DNA from 2 places in the Cytobacillus sp. GQ23 genome. Region 1 is predicted to be linked to the other one. Evidence: riboswitches for the same ligand, from Rfam matches in the RefSeq annotation. Region 1 holds a riboswitch; the other holds the start of a gene.

Region 1 (7,200 bases):
GAAAAATTCCACACGGATACAGTGTTCATCCCTTGATGCCGGGAAAATCTCGACAACATCTCCGCGTACACGGAAGGTGCCGCGCTGGAAATCGATATCATTGCGCTCGTATTGGATGTCAACGAGCCTGTGAAGAAGCTGATTCCTCTCAATCTCCATGCCGGTTCTTAGGGACAGCACCATTTCACGGTATTCTTCAGGAGAACCCAAACCATAAATGCAGGAGACACTGGCAATAATGATGACATCTTTTCGCTCAAATAATGAAGAAGTAGCCGAGTGGCGGAGCTTATCAATTTCATCATTGATGCTTGCATCCTTTTCAATAAAGGTATCTGTAGAAGGCACATAAGCCTCAGGCTGATAGTAGTCATAATAGCTGACAAAATACTCAACCGCATTGTTCGGAAAAAAGTCCTTGAACTCACTGTATAGCTGCCCTGCGAGTGTTTTATTATGGGCAATAACAAGCGTAGGCTTATTTACTTCTTTTATAACATTCGAAATTGTGAAGGTCTTACCCGTTCCTGTTGCACCCAGAAGTGTCTGGTGCTTCTTGCCGGAATTGATTCCCTCCACAATTTTTTTGATGGCCCCAGGCTGGTCGCCCTGAGGGGAATATTTTGAAACTAATTCAAATTGATCCTTCACCTAAAAGCCTCCCGTTCAAATTACTTTTATCTATATAGTAAACACAAACCAGCATTGAAATAATTTAAGATCCGGGATGCACGCTGATTTGTCAGTTTTTTACTCAAAACTCCTATCATCATTCTACCACAAAGAGCCTAAAACAAACCAATAATATGCGAACGGATATTCGTTTTTTTATTTTACTGAGTAATTATTGCTTGGGAAATATGCCGAATTATCGAGGGGATTGTCGAAGAATGGTTAATCAAACGTTTGATTGACTGCCTTGAGTTTAATCAAACGTTTGATTGAACTCAATTAAAAGCTGATAGGACGTATGCCTAAAAAATAGCTAATAAATCATTAAATAAAAACCTGTCGATAGTTTTTTTCGACAGGTTCTGCAAAATTTATTCAGCACTTGGCTTTATTTGCTTTAATTTTTGGGCATACCAAAAACCAACCGTCAGCGAAAATGCGTCTATAACAATTAAGGCAAATGAATTGGTATAGCCTTTATATACAGAAGCAGCAATAAGCCCCACTGTCAGCACCAGCCCAATTACACGATTATAGCTGACTCTCGTAAAAAACAATACCAGCAGTCCAGGAAGCAAGAGAGCTGACAAGTATTTTAATGCCATTTTTAAACACCTTCTTTTGGTTTTTCACAAAATTTCAAGGTTTCTACCATTAGAATAGCTGTTCACAGGAGGTTGTACAAGTTTTTTCAGGGTTATTCCAAGCGTACTTTTACATAATAAGAAGAAGAACATTTTATGGAGGAATGAATCATGGCCAGAAGAAAAAGACGCCCGATAGTACCGGAATCAAGAGGCGCATTAGATCAGCTGAAAAATCAGGTAATGGCAAACCAGGGGTATCATGTTGACAAGGAAAATCCTGATGCTGTGAAATATGAAATTGCTGAGGAGGCAGGTGTACCTTTGAAGCAAGGTTACAATGGAAGGCTTACATCCAAACAGGCAGGAACAGTCGGGGGAAAGATTGGCGGCAGTATGGTGAAGGAGCTTATCCGGATGGCAAAGGAACGGATGAAGGAACAGTAGTTATATGTGAACTTCGGGAAAAGAATAATGAATTTTCGGAAACTTAATACTTAATTAAAGGAAAAAACTCAGCAAATCAGGGAAACACCCACCAGTGAGAGGAAAACACTCACAAAAATGAGGAAAAGCTATCCCGCAAAAGGATAGCTTTTATTTCTATTCAGCCGTTTTCCGCTCCAGAAATTCCTGTTTAATGGCTTTAAGCAAATCCGGTTTCGTTATCAGCTGTAAGGCAGTGAGTGCAAGCCCTTTTGCTCCGGTTACCAGCGCTTCGTCTCCTTTTGCAGATGCTGCTGCTTCCCGGAATGGAACAGTATGGGCAACGAGATCATCAGCACCGATTTTGATATAAGGGTGAATGGTTGGCACCACCTGACTGATATTGCCGGCATCCGTAGAACCGATTCCATCTCTGTCCCCTTCTACAACCTTTTCTCCCAAGTCCTCTATCACTTCTTTAAACACCTGGTCATATGTCTTGTTTAACAGGAGGTTATCTACTTCATTTTGAAAAGCAATAACATTCAGCTTTGCTCCTGCTGCCAGGGCGGCACCTTCCGCGACAGCTTTCACCTTTCTAGTTACCTCATTTAAACTCGTTCTGGTGGAAGCACGAATAAAGAATCGGGCTTTTGCATATTCAGGGATAATATTCGGCGCATCTCCGCCGTGAGTAATTATTCCATGGATACGCACATCATCCTTTAATTGCTGTCGGAGGGCATTGATTCCGTTAAAAAGCTGAATAACCGCATCCAGTGCATTTATTCCTTCCTCCGGTGAAGCTGCTGCATGGGCAGGCTTGCCGATAAACTCGAAGTCAAGCGGATCAACTGCCAGTGATGAACTGGTCAGGCGGGTATGGTTTGAGGGATGAACCATAAGAGCCGCATCAATGCCTTCAAGCAAGCCATGTTTCACAAAGCTGCCTTTGGCACTCCCATTTGGCCCGCCTTCTTCTGCGGGGGTCCCCAATACGACTGCTTCTCCTCCCGTATCATCAATAACCTTGCTTAACGCAATGGCTGCTGCTGCACTTGTCGTGCCAATAATATTATGGCCGCACCCATGGCCCAATCCGGGAAGGGCATCATATTCTGCAAGGAAAGCAATGGACGGTCCCGGTTTAACGGATTTCTTTCGGGCCAGGAAAGCAGTTTCATGCCCGGCTGCTGCCCGATCTACTTCAAACCCTTCCTTCTCAAGGATGCCCGCTAGCAAGCCAGAGGCAAAAAACTCCTCATTCCCTATTTCCGGATTCGCATGAATCTGATGGCTCGCGGAAAGATAAAGTTCTTTATTATCCTCAACATTTTTCTTGATTGCTTCTTTCAGTTCAACTAATGCTTTTACAGGTGCCGTCATCATTGTTCCTCCTTTGTATATTAATTACCAGCCAATATCACTTAATGGAATGAAAGTCGGAATCATGCTTCCGTCATATTCTTTTGTGATGAAATCAGCTACATCATCTTCCTGGTAAAGTTCAGCAATTCTCTTAAGCGTTTTGTTATCTTTGTCTTCTGTTCTGACAGCAATGATATTTACGTACGGCGTAGCGGTTTCGCTTTCAATAAAAACAGAATCCTTAGTTGGGTTCATGCCTGCGTCTACGGCAATTCCGTTATTAACGACTGAAGCAGAGACATCTGGAAGAGCACGAGGTGTCTGCGCTGAGACCATTTCTACAAATTCAAGGTTCTTTGGATTTTCAACGATTTTATTCAGATCAAGATTTCCATCATAGTCCTCGGATAGTTTGATCAGGCCGGCTTCCTCCAGTAACAGAAGCGCTCTTCCCCCATTTGAAGCATCATTTGGAATGGCAATTTTGCCGCCTTCCGGAATGTCTTCGACTGATTTTACTTTTTCCGAATAAAGGCCCATTGGTGCTAAAACAGTTGTCGCGATCGGTGAAAGATCCATATTATGCTCTTTAATAAAAGTGTCAAAATAAGCGACTGTCTGGAATGCATTTACATCTAGATCACCTTCGGCAAGGGCAACGTTTGGCTGTACATAATCAGAGAATGTCACAACCTCAATTTCAATGCCTTCTTTTTCAGCCTTCTCAGCAATAAAATCCCAAATGCGTGTATCTGATCCGCTGACACCCAATTTAACTTTCTTTGTTTCTTCTCCGCCTGTAGTACTTGAGCATGCGGCAGTAAAGACAGCCAATGCTAAAATAATGAATGATATAAATAGTTTGTTCATGATGTATTTCCCCCTATGTTATCTTCTTCTGATTTTTTTGGATAAGAGATTTCCGAATGACTGAAGGCCCTGAACCATGACCACTAAGATTGCAACAGTAATCAGCATGACGGTTGTATCGAATCGCTGATAGCCGTATGTAATGGCAAGGTCACCAAGGCCGCCTCCTCCAACTGCCCCAGCCATGGCAGATGCTCCTACCAGACCAATTGTCGCAATGGTAAAGCCCAATACCAGCGAACTAAGTGCTTCAGGAATCAGGAATTTTAAAATGATCTGTCCTGGTGTCGCTCCCATTGCTTCTGCCGCTTCAATGACGCCTGGATCCACCTCGAGCAATGAATTTTCTATTAATCTCGCAATGTAGGGTCCTGCATAAAAGACAAGAGGCACTACGGCTGCGGCGGTTCCAATCGATGTTCCGACAATCATCCGGGTAATTGGGATAATGGCTACCATTAAAATGATGAAAGGAACTGATCTAAAAATATTAATAATGCTGTTTATGATGTTAAAAACAACGGTGTTTTCCAGCAGATGCCCTTTCCTGGTCACAACAAGCAATATGCCAAGCGGGAGTCCGATAAGAGCTGAAAACAGCAGTGAAAATGCCACCATTTGGACCGTTTCGATTAAGGCTTCAATGATTTTTTCCTGGTTAACTAGCACGTGCAGTCACTTCCTTTATTGAAACTTTTTCCTGGCTGATGTACTGAATCGCCCTTCTGATTTCACTGTCCTGCCCCTGGAATTCGACAATGAGATTGCCAAACGGGGTTCCCTGCAGTTCTGTAATATTTCCAAACAGAACGTTGAAGTCAATATTAAACTTTTTAGCAACCTGTGAAAGCAGCGGCTGGCCGGCAGAATTCCCGACAAAATTGATTCTGAATACCTTTTGAAGCCCCTGCTGCTTTTCAATCACTTGCTTAATGGATTCAGGTATTTGATCATTCATAACCGTGCTGACAAAGTTTTTCGCTGTTGGGGTTTGGGGTGAAGAAAAGACATTGAAGACAGTTCCTTCTTCAATAATCTTCCCTGCCTCGATGACAGCGACACGATCACAGATCTCCCTGATAACAGACATTTCATGAGTAATGATCAGAATCGTAATGTTGTATTCTTTATTTATTTTCTTCAGCAGCTGCAGGATCGAGCTGGTTGTCTGCGGATCCAGAGCAGAAGTTGCTTCATCACATAATAGAATGGAAGGCTGTGTTGCGAGCGCCCGGGCGATTCCGATCCGCTGCTTTTGTCCGCCTGACAGCTGATCAGGATAGCTGTTCGCCTTGTCGGCAAGCCCCACGAATTCTAATAGTTCATGGACACGCTTTTTTATTTCACCCTTCGAGACCTTAGCCAGTGTGAGCGGCATCGCCACATTGGCAAACACTGTTTTCGAGTTTAAGAGATTGAAATGCTGAAAGACCATACCTATGTTTCTTTTCACTTCGCGAATTTCTCTAACAGATAAAGCCGTCAAGTCATGGCCGCTGACAATGACCTTTCCTGAAGTCGGCTTCTCCAGCCAATTGACACAGCGGATCAAAGAGCTCTTTCCCGCACCGCTGAAGCCGATCACCCCGAAAATCTCCCCCTTATTAATCTTTAAATCTATTCCATCCAGAGCAGCTACCTGCTGACCTCCGCTTTTATAGACCTTCTTTAAATTCTGAAACTCTATCATGCAGCCTCTCTCCTTTGTGGTGGTTGGTGACAGGCACCTATACCAATTTGATGAACTGGTATAGGTACCTGTCACCTTCCATTGTCTAACTATTCCAATCCGAAAACTAAGAATTATATCCTGAAATTTACCCCTTCCATCAGAAGAGGTTTTTTAAAGTCCTCTCCTTATCTTCCAGGCTTTTGCCTGCTGGATTTGGCACAGTGCAGTCTGCCTGCTGCCGAAGCTTCATTGGGCCAGGTCCCTCTGCTTCTCTTGATAAGAATTATTCATATGTTTATGAATAGAATCTTGATGCAATATTTCCGCGTAAAACAAAAACCCTCTTCTAAAGAAAGAAGAGGGCAGCATTTATCAATGGTCCTCTTCTTATCTTTCAAGCAATGCTTGCTGGATTTGGCACGGTACAATTTTGTCCGCTGCCGAGGTGTCATAGGGCCAGTCCCTCAACCTCTCTTGATAAGAAGATTTTTAATATGCGGTTGTTAATATGCTTAATACTTTACCATCTTAAAGTAAAGAAAGTCAATATAAAGTTTAAATATATTTTATTTGATTACCGCCTCCTGGTCTGAATCCGCTCTGTCATTAACCCGTATGCTATGGACTCTTCTAAAAAATGATAGTTAAATCCTATGTGTCTATACCTCTATCTCATGTATAATAATGGAAAAGTGTCATTTCTCAATAAAGGAGGGACAAAATGATTATGACCGAGAATCCGGCAGATTTATTCGCCGACAAAGTCGAAGCGAGGAATCTGCAGCTGGCCATTCAGCATTCCAGCGATGTGATTGCAAGAGTGACAAAAGAAGGCGTTGCTTTATATGTCTCCCCTTCCTGCCTATCAATGCTGGGGTATACGCAGCAGGACTTTTATCGAAGCAGCCTTTATACATACTGCCATCCCAATGACCGGGATCTTCTTAGAGATGCATTGGCAGATCTTGAACAACTCCCGCATAAACGGGAGACTTTTCGTTTCAGACATAAGGAAGGCCATTACCTATGGCTGGAAGCCAATTTTACAGTCATTAATGAGGATAAAGAAATGATGTGCATCATCCGGGATATGACACAGAGAATTATCATGGAAGAGGAAATTCTTGAAACACAGGAGAAGTACCGCTTTCTGGTGGAGTACTCCAAGGATACGATCGGAATGGTGACACAAAAGGGGATTTGGACCTATATCAATAATGAAGGAAAGAAGCTCTTTGGGTTCACGAGCATCAAAGAGATAATCGGCACCTCCCTCCACGACTACATCCCTCCTTCAGAACATTCCACCCTCGATGATTTTCTGCAAACAAAGCTGAGCGTGAATTTTGAGCTTAATCTGATCCGGACCGATGGACAAGTAAGAAAAGCTGAAGTCCAGCTGATTCCAACCACCTTCAAGAACAGAAAGGTATACCAGATCATTATCAAAGATGTAACCGGACAAAAGAAGACTGAAGAAAAGCTGCAGAACGCTGAAAAACTTTCCGTTGTCGGTCAGCTTGCTGCAGGCATTGCCCATGAAATCCGCAACCCGCTTACAGCCATTAAAGGCTTTACGCAGCTATTATACGAAGAACATAAGGGTAA
Region 2 (7,200 bases), on a different contig from region 1:
ACTCCTTTGATAATCCTGGGCTCGGTGTTTATCATAAACCCATTAAAGAACTTGCAGAAAAGTATATGCCAGGTTCAATCGAAGACCTTACAGGATCCGACTTTGAAGATTTAAAGATTTATTTGTCAGATGGCAGACCTGTATGGGTTATTATCAACACAGCCTATAAACAGCTTTCTGATGACTTTTTTCAGACCTGGTATACGCCGAACGGAAAGATCCAGATTACTTATAAAGAGCATTCAGTTCTGCTAACGGGCTATGACCAGGATTACATGTACTTCAACGATCCGCTCACAGGCGAAAAAAATAAAAAAGCTCCCATAACTGATTTTGAAAAAGCATGGGTCCAGATGGGCAAACAGGCTATTAGTTATCACCCATAAGAAAAGTTCCATCTCCTGCCTCGACACCATATGGCCGAGGCGCTGGAGCCTGGAAAATTACCCGCCTCAAGAAATTCTTATCCTAAAAAACGTCCACCAGGCTCTCACCTGATGGACGTTTTTGTTTTAGCCTTTAAGTGGCTGCAAATCTTTATCTAACAAGTATTCTTTTTCAAAGGAGTATTTTTTCTCCACATATACCTGATGCCAAACCATGAACATCAGAACTGTCCAGATTTTGCGGCTGTTGTCCGCTTTATCCTGACAATGGTCTTCAAGCAGCTGCAATACATAGTCTTTCTTAATCAGGTGATCTGTATTGCTTTCACGGATGATATTTTTAGCCCACTCATTCATCTCGTCCTTCAGCCAGTGACGGATTGGTACAGGGAACCCAAGCTTCTTGCGGTTCAGTACATGATCCGGAACGACTCCTTCGGCAGCTTTGCGGAGAATATATTTCGTAGTGCCATTTGCCGTTTTCAGGCTTGTCGGGACTTTAGAAGCCACTTCAAAGACTTCTTTATCCAAGAACGGAACACGAAGCTCGAGAGAATGAGCCATCGTCATCTTGTCTGCTTTCAAAAGAATGTCTCCGCGCATCCAGGTATGAATGTCGATATACTGCATGCGGTCAACCGGATCATAGCCGCGGCTTTCCTCATACAAAGGTTTCGTGATATCCGTATAATTCAAGTTGTCTTTGTAGACATGAAGCAAACTGCGCTTCTCTTGTTCCGTAAACATTTTTGCGTTTCCGATGTAGCGCTCTTCCATTGGGGTGACTCCGCGTTCGATAAAGCTTTTTCCCTTCACTCCCTCTGGCATCAGTCTGGCGATCATACGCAGAAGCTTTTTGCCAATGGCAGGAATCTTATTGAAGACTTCCAGGGATTGTGGTTCACGGTAAATATTATAGCCGCCAAACAGCTCATCTGCTCCCTCGCCGGATAGTACAACAGTTACATGCTTTCGCGCTTCTCTTGCCACAAAATAAAGGGGCACACAAGCCGGGTCAGCTAGCGGGTCGTCCATATGCCACATGATTCTTGGAATCTCATTCATATATTCCTGAGGAGAGATGATGTAGCTGATGTTTTCAACACCCAGCTTTTCGGCTGTTTCTTTCGCCACATCAACCTCGCTGAAGCCATTGCGTTCAAAGCCGACAGAGAATGTTTTAATAGCTGGGTGAAATTCTTTCGCAATCGACGCAATAATGGAAGAATCAATTCCGCCTGAAAGGAAAGAACCTACAGGAACATCGGCACGCATATGCATTTTTACAGAGTCGAATAAAACATCTCTAATTTCTTTTGTAAAATCAGCTTCTGATTTTTGCACTGGATGGAAAGCAGCCTTCCAATAGCGTTTAATATCCATCGGCGCACCAATTTTTTTAGTAAAATAATGGCCTGGCTCAAGCTTATGGATCCCCTCTGACATCGTGTGCGGCTCAGGCACAAACTGATAGGTCAGATAATGCTGCAGGGAGTCATAGTTCAATACATCATTCTTAAGCGCCAATAAGATGCTCTTCTTCTCTGATCCAAAGAACGTGCGGTCTCCCTTATCGTAATAAAAGAAAGGCTTAATCCCAAATGGATCCCTGGCTCCATATAGGGACTGCTCCTGTTTATCCCAAATGACAAACGCAAACATACCGCGCAATTTTTCAACAGCCTTTTCTTTCATATGGCTGTAAAGCGCAATTATGACTTCTGTATCTGAGCTGGTTTCAAAGCTTAATCCTGCTTTGAGAAGTTCTTCACGAAGTTCCACATAATTATAGATTTCACCATTGAAGATGATCCAATATCGCTCATTCTCGTAAGTCAGCGGCTGGTGTCCGCTTTCAATATCAATAATGCTCAACCGGCGGAAGCCGAATTGAATATGATCATCAAAATAGTATCCTGAATTATCCGGACCCCGATGAGTAATGATATCATTCATATTTTGGAATTGTTCTTTATCTGCGTCACGGTAATTTTGTGCTTTTTCATGTACACAACCAATAAAACCACACATTATGTACGTCACCTACTCCATTCTTTTCTCAATATTAAGATACAGCCTCAGGCGGCTCTTTGTCTTAGAAAACATACCCTATAATACTACCACTAATCGCTAATAATTAGCACGCAGAATATAAAATGTTTCTATACGGAAAATTAAGCCATTATCCGAAGTTTATACGATACCATAAAATTATAAACGACTATAGAGCATAAAGACCGAAAAGTGATTAACACCCTATTAGTATTAGACGCAAAAAAGAAAGCGGGAGTTACATCATAAATGCAACTCCCGCTTTTTATATTACGCTTCAGAACGAAGAATTTCTGCTTTGTCAGTACGCTCCCAAGGAAGGTCAACATCTGTACGTCCGAAATGTCCGTAAGCAGCTGTCTGCTTGTAAATTGGGCGGCGAAGGCCAAGCATGTTAATAATTCCTGCAGGACGAAGATCAAAATGCTTTCTTACTAGATCAACTAATACATCTTCATCCACTTTGCCAGTTCCAAATGTATCAACAGAAATCGAAACAGGCTGTGCCACACCGATCGCATAAGCAAGCTGGACTTCAACTTTTTCTGCTAAACCGGCTGCAACAAGGTTCTTCGCTACATAACGTGCAGCATACGCAGCAGAGCGGTCAACCTTTGTAGGATCCTTGCCGGAGAACGCTCCGCCGCCATGGCGTGCATATCCGCCGTAAGTATCTACGATGATTTTGCGTCCTGTCAGGCCAGCATCACCTTGAGGTCCGCCGATAACAAAGCGTCCTGTCGGGTTGATGAAGTACTTAGTATTCTCATCAATTAGTTCTTTCGGAACAACCGGGTTAATAACATGTTCCTTCAGATTTCGCTGAATTTGCTCAAGGCTGATTTCTGGGTGATGCTGAGTAGAAATAACGATTGTGTCAATGCGCACAGGCTTGTCGTTTTCATCATACTCAACAGTTACCTGAGTTTTTCCGTCGGGACGAAGGTAAGGAAGGATTTCTTCTTTACGGACTTCAGTCAGGCGGCGGGAAAGTTTATGTGCTAAAGAAATCGGAAGAGGCATAAGCTCTTTCGTTTCGTTGCAGGCAAAACCGAACATTAATCCCTGGTCTCCTGCACCGATTGCTTCGATTTCCTGATCGCTCATTTGCCCTTCGCGTGCTTCAAGTGCCTGGTCAACCCCCATTGCGATATCAGCAGACTGCTCATCAATGGAAGTTAAAACAGCACATGTTTCGGAATCGAAACCATATTTGGCACGGGTATAACCGATTTCTTTTACCGTTTCACGAACGATTTTTGGAATATCTACGTATGTAGATGTTGTGATTTCACCTGCAACTAATACAAGTCCAGTTGTTACAGAAGTCTCTGCAGCAACACGGGCATTCGCATCTTTAGCTAAAATCGCATCTAAGATTGCATCAGAAATCTGGTCACAGATTTTATCCGGATGACCTTCAGTAACTGATTCAGAAGTGAACAAACGACGTTTTGTTGACATCTGGCTTCCTCCTTATAAATAGAAAATTGAGCGAGAATAAGAAATGGGGAAGCGGAAAAAATAACTTTTCCCTGTCATTTCATGGATCTCTGTTTGATACGGAACTCATTCCCTTAGTAGTATGAAATAAACATGGAGTTTTTATTAGAAAAATAGACAGCGCCGGCAAGAATGCCAGGTAACCATTTATCAGATTCATGCCAAAAACTCACATAAATAGTACATTCCAAAAGCCGTTCATTTCATTGCAAAATAAAAAACCTTCTCATTAGTGAAAAGGTTGAAAGCAAATCGATTCGCGCCTTTCACTCTTATCGTTCAAGGAATTACGTCCTTGCGTCAGGTTAGCACCTTTGCTGATTATTGCCTTTAGCAGGTTGCTGGGTTTCATAGGGCCTGTCCCTCCACCAGCTCGGGATAAGAGAGTATCCGTTCAAGGTTGAATCATACCGTATTTTATCGAACCATGTCAACAGATTTTCATTATTTTTCACAGTAAAATTCCGACTTTAAAAATTCTGCTTCATCCTTATAGAGAACAGCTTCCATCATCACACTTTTTCTTTAGAAATTTGTGCCTGTTTTTCGCAATCCATTTGTATGTCGGATTGCCCAGAAGTGCTGTGAGTGGTATATACAACAGGGTGCTGATTAAAAAGGTTGCAGGAAAGAGGAACAGAAGTCTCCTTACTGCAGTGTAACCCTTTTTCACGCTGCCTGCGGGAGTAATAATATGAAGCTCCCTCCGCAAATCATGTCTGGAAAACGATAAAGTGCCCTGCATTTTTTCATATTCCTGCAGGGAGATCCATTCGACTTTATTCAGCCAATCGAGTTTATTAAAAATCCTCTTTGTTTCCTTGCATAAAGAACATGTTCCATCATATAGGGCAATTGTCTTCATTTTAGATCAGTCCCATGATAAAATTAACACTTTCTTCTATAATAGCATATATCAGTTATAAGGTGATTAAAGTGGATTGCATGTCCAAATGTGACAATTTTATAACACAGACAAAAAAGTTTCGTAATAGTATAGACTAATCATTTCAATGTGTTATACTAATTTCGAGATGTAATCACTTTCATAAAAAAATCGGGAAAAAGGAAGGTATTCATCAGATGAACTCTGTAAGCATATCAAATGAATTGAGCGAATTACTAAATGGCAGCAACATTCAAGTGCAATTATCCGTTCCTCAGCTTGTGGAAAAGGTTCTAAACCGCAATGAAGGGTCCCTTACTTCTACTGGAGCTGTTCGCGCTACGACAGGAAAGTATACAGGGCGTTCTCCTAAAGATAAATACATTGTTGAAGAAGCATCAAATAAAGACAAAATGGACTGGGGCAGTGTAAACCAGCCCATTTCTGAAGAAGCATTCTCTAATCTTTATAATAAAGTAATCAATTACTTAAAAGAAAAAGAAGAAGTATTCGTATTCAAAGGATTCGCAGGTGCTGATAAAAAACACCGCATGCCTATCCAGGTAATCAATGAATATGCATGGCATAACCTATTTGCCCACCAGTTATTCATTCGCCCTGCAGAAGACGAGCTATTGGATCATCAGGCAGAGTTCACTGTCATTTCTGCTCCTAATTTCAAAGCAGACCCTGCTGTTGACGGAACAAAGTCCGAAACATTCATTATCATTTCATTTGAACGCCGCACCGTTTTAATTGGCGGAACAGAATATGCCGGTGAAATGAAGAAGTCCATCTTCTCTGTTATGAACTACATGCTTCCAGAAAACGGAATTCTTCCTATGCACTGTTCCGCAAACGTTGGACGGGAAGGCGATGTTGCTTTATTCTTCGGCTTATCCGGAACTGGAAAAACAACTTTATCTGCAGATCCGAACCGCAAGCTAATCGGTGATGACGAGCATGGCTGGTCTGCGAATGGAGTCTTCAATATTGAGGGCGGATGCTACGCGAAATGCATCAACTTATCCCGTGAAAAAGAACCGCAGATTTTTGATGCGATCCGTTTTGGTGCTGTATTAGAAAATGTAGTGGTAAACAGCGAAACCCGGGTTGCAGATTACGATGACAGCACTTTAACTGAAAATACACGTGCGGCGTACCAGCTTCAGGCCATCGATAATATCGTTGACCCAAGCATTGCCGGACACCCTAATACAATCGTATTTTTAACAGCTGACGCATTTGGCGTATTGCCTCCAATCTCTAAACTATCAAAAGAGCAGGCAATGTACCATTTCTTAAGCGGCTATACATCCAAGCTTGCAGGAACTGAGCGCGGCATTACATCACCGCAGGCAACATTCTCTACATGTTTTGGATCACCGTTCCTTCCGCTTCCTGCAAATCGTTATGCTGAAATGCTTGGCGAGAAAATCGATGAGCATAACGCAAAAGTCTTCCTTGTAAACACAGGCTGGACTGGCGGAGAGTATGGAGTCGGTGAACGCATGAAACTTGCCTACACTCGTGCAATGGTCGAAGCGGCACTCGAAGGTGAACTCAACAACGTAGAAACGATCAAGGACGAAATTTTCGGGCTGGAAATTCCTCAGCATGTTACAGGAGTGCCTGATGAAGTACTTCAGCCAAACAAAACATGGGCAGATCAGGCTGCTTATGAAACGAAAGCAAAAGAACTTGCTTCAAAATTCCGTGAAAACTTCAAGAAGTTTACAAGCGTTTCATCTGAAATTGAAGAAAAGGGCGGACCAATCGCATAATAGAGAAGAATTGCCGTTTATGCGGCAATTCTTTTTTGTATTAAGAATGAACGGAGGTGGACTTACACCCTCTTACTGGGTAGCGATTCGATTTTTTCTTCTTTCCTCTGCTCCTGTGGTACTAATCCCTCTGTTTAGTGCTCTTCGCAGCCCCTTTTCCGCTCTCGGTGGCACTGCTCCCTCTGTATAGTTCCCTTAGGAGAGACTTTTCCCCGCCCAATGGCGCTATCACACCGATTAGTTCTTTTCACAGACTCTTCTCTGCTCCCAAGAGGCACTATCCCCTCTGATTAGCTCCCTTCGCATTCCTTCACCGCACCTGGAGGAACCCGCTTACAGTTACAGAAAACTTTGAACAAAAAAAACGCCGGACCATGTCCAGGCGCTCTTCTAATTGGTTGAATTTAAGGAAACAAGCTGGTAAGTAATGAGTGTCTGGCTGTTTTCCCATTCCACTTTACGGATGACTCCCATTCCGTTCAGGTCGCCATCAATTGTCCTTTTTACCTCGACCGGGATATCGAGCGGATATAATCTGTATCCTTCTTTGACAAGTGAAAAATAATTCTCATCAAGTCTTTTTTCCCTT

Evidence for each region. Region 1 has a riboswitch for S-adenosylmethionine ahead of AC6CHU_RS10625 (methionine ABC transporter ATP-binding protein). Riboswitches for the same ligand answer to the same signal wherever they lie in the genome.
Region 2: it holds a riboswitch for S-adenosylmethionine, as region 1 does, so the genes downstream of both, metK (methionine adenosyltransferase) here and AC6CHU_RS10625 (methionine ABC transporter ATP-binding protein) in region 1, are expected to answer to the same signal.

The regions. Positions count from the first base shown of each region.
Region 1 is NZ_JCAXER010000010.1:140,873-148,072, reverse strand. It holds gene uvrB (excinuclease ABC subunit UvrB) at 1-651, opposite strand, end outside; gene AC6CHU_RS10650 (DUF2198 family protein) at 1,044-1,277, opposite strand; gene AC6CHU_RS10645 (alpha/beta-type small acid-soluble spore protein) at 1,428-1,703, shown strand; gene AC6CHU_RS10640 (M20 family metallopeptidase) at 1,860-3,068, opposite strand; gene AC6CHU_RS10635 (MetQ/NlpA family ABC transporter substrate-binding protein) at 3,093-3,920, opposite strand; gene AC6CHU_RS10630 (methionine ABC transporter permease) at 3,939-4,589, opposite strand; gene AC6CHU_RS10625 (methionine ABC transporter ATP-binding protein) at 4,579-5,610, opposite strand; SAM riboswitch class I at 5,775-5,875, opposite strand; SAM riboswitch class I at 5,977-6,076, opposite strand; gene AC6CHU_RS10620 (PAS domain-containing sensor histidine kinase) at 6,314-7,200, shown strand, end outside.
Region 2 is NZ_JCAXER010000025.1:32,976-40,175, reverse strand. It holds gene AC6CHU_RS19515 (C39 family peptidase) at 1-386, shown strand, start outside; gene asnB (asparagine synthase (glutamine-hydrolyzing)) at 513-2,417, opposite strand; gene metK (methionine adenosyltransferase) at 2,709-3,902, opposite strand; SAM riboswitch class I at 4,211-4,326, opposite strand; gene AC6CHU_RS19500 (thiol-disulfide oxidoreductase DCC family protein) at 4,432-4,806, opposite strand; gene pckA (phosphoenolpyruvate carboxykinase (ATP)) at 5,025-6,611, shown strand; gene AC6CHU_RS19490 (DUF2584 domain-containing protein) at 7,002-7,200, opposite strand, start outside.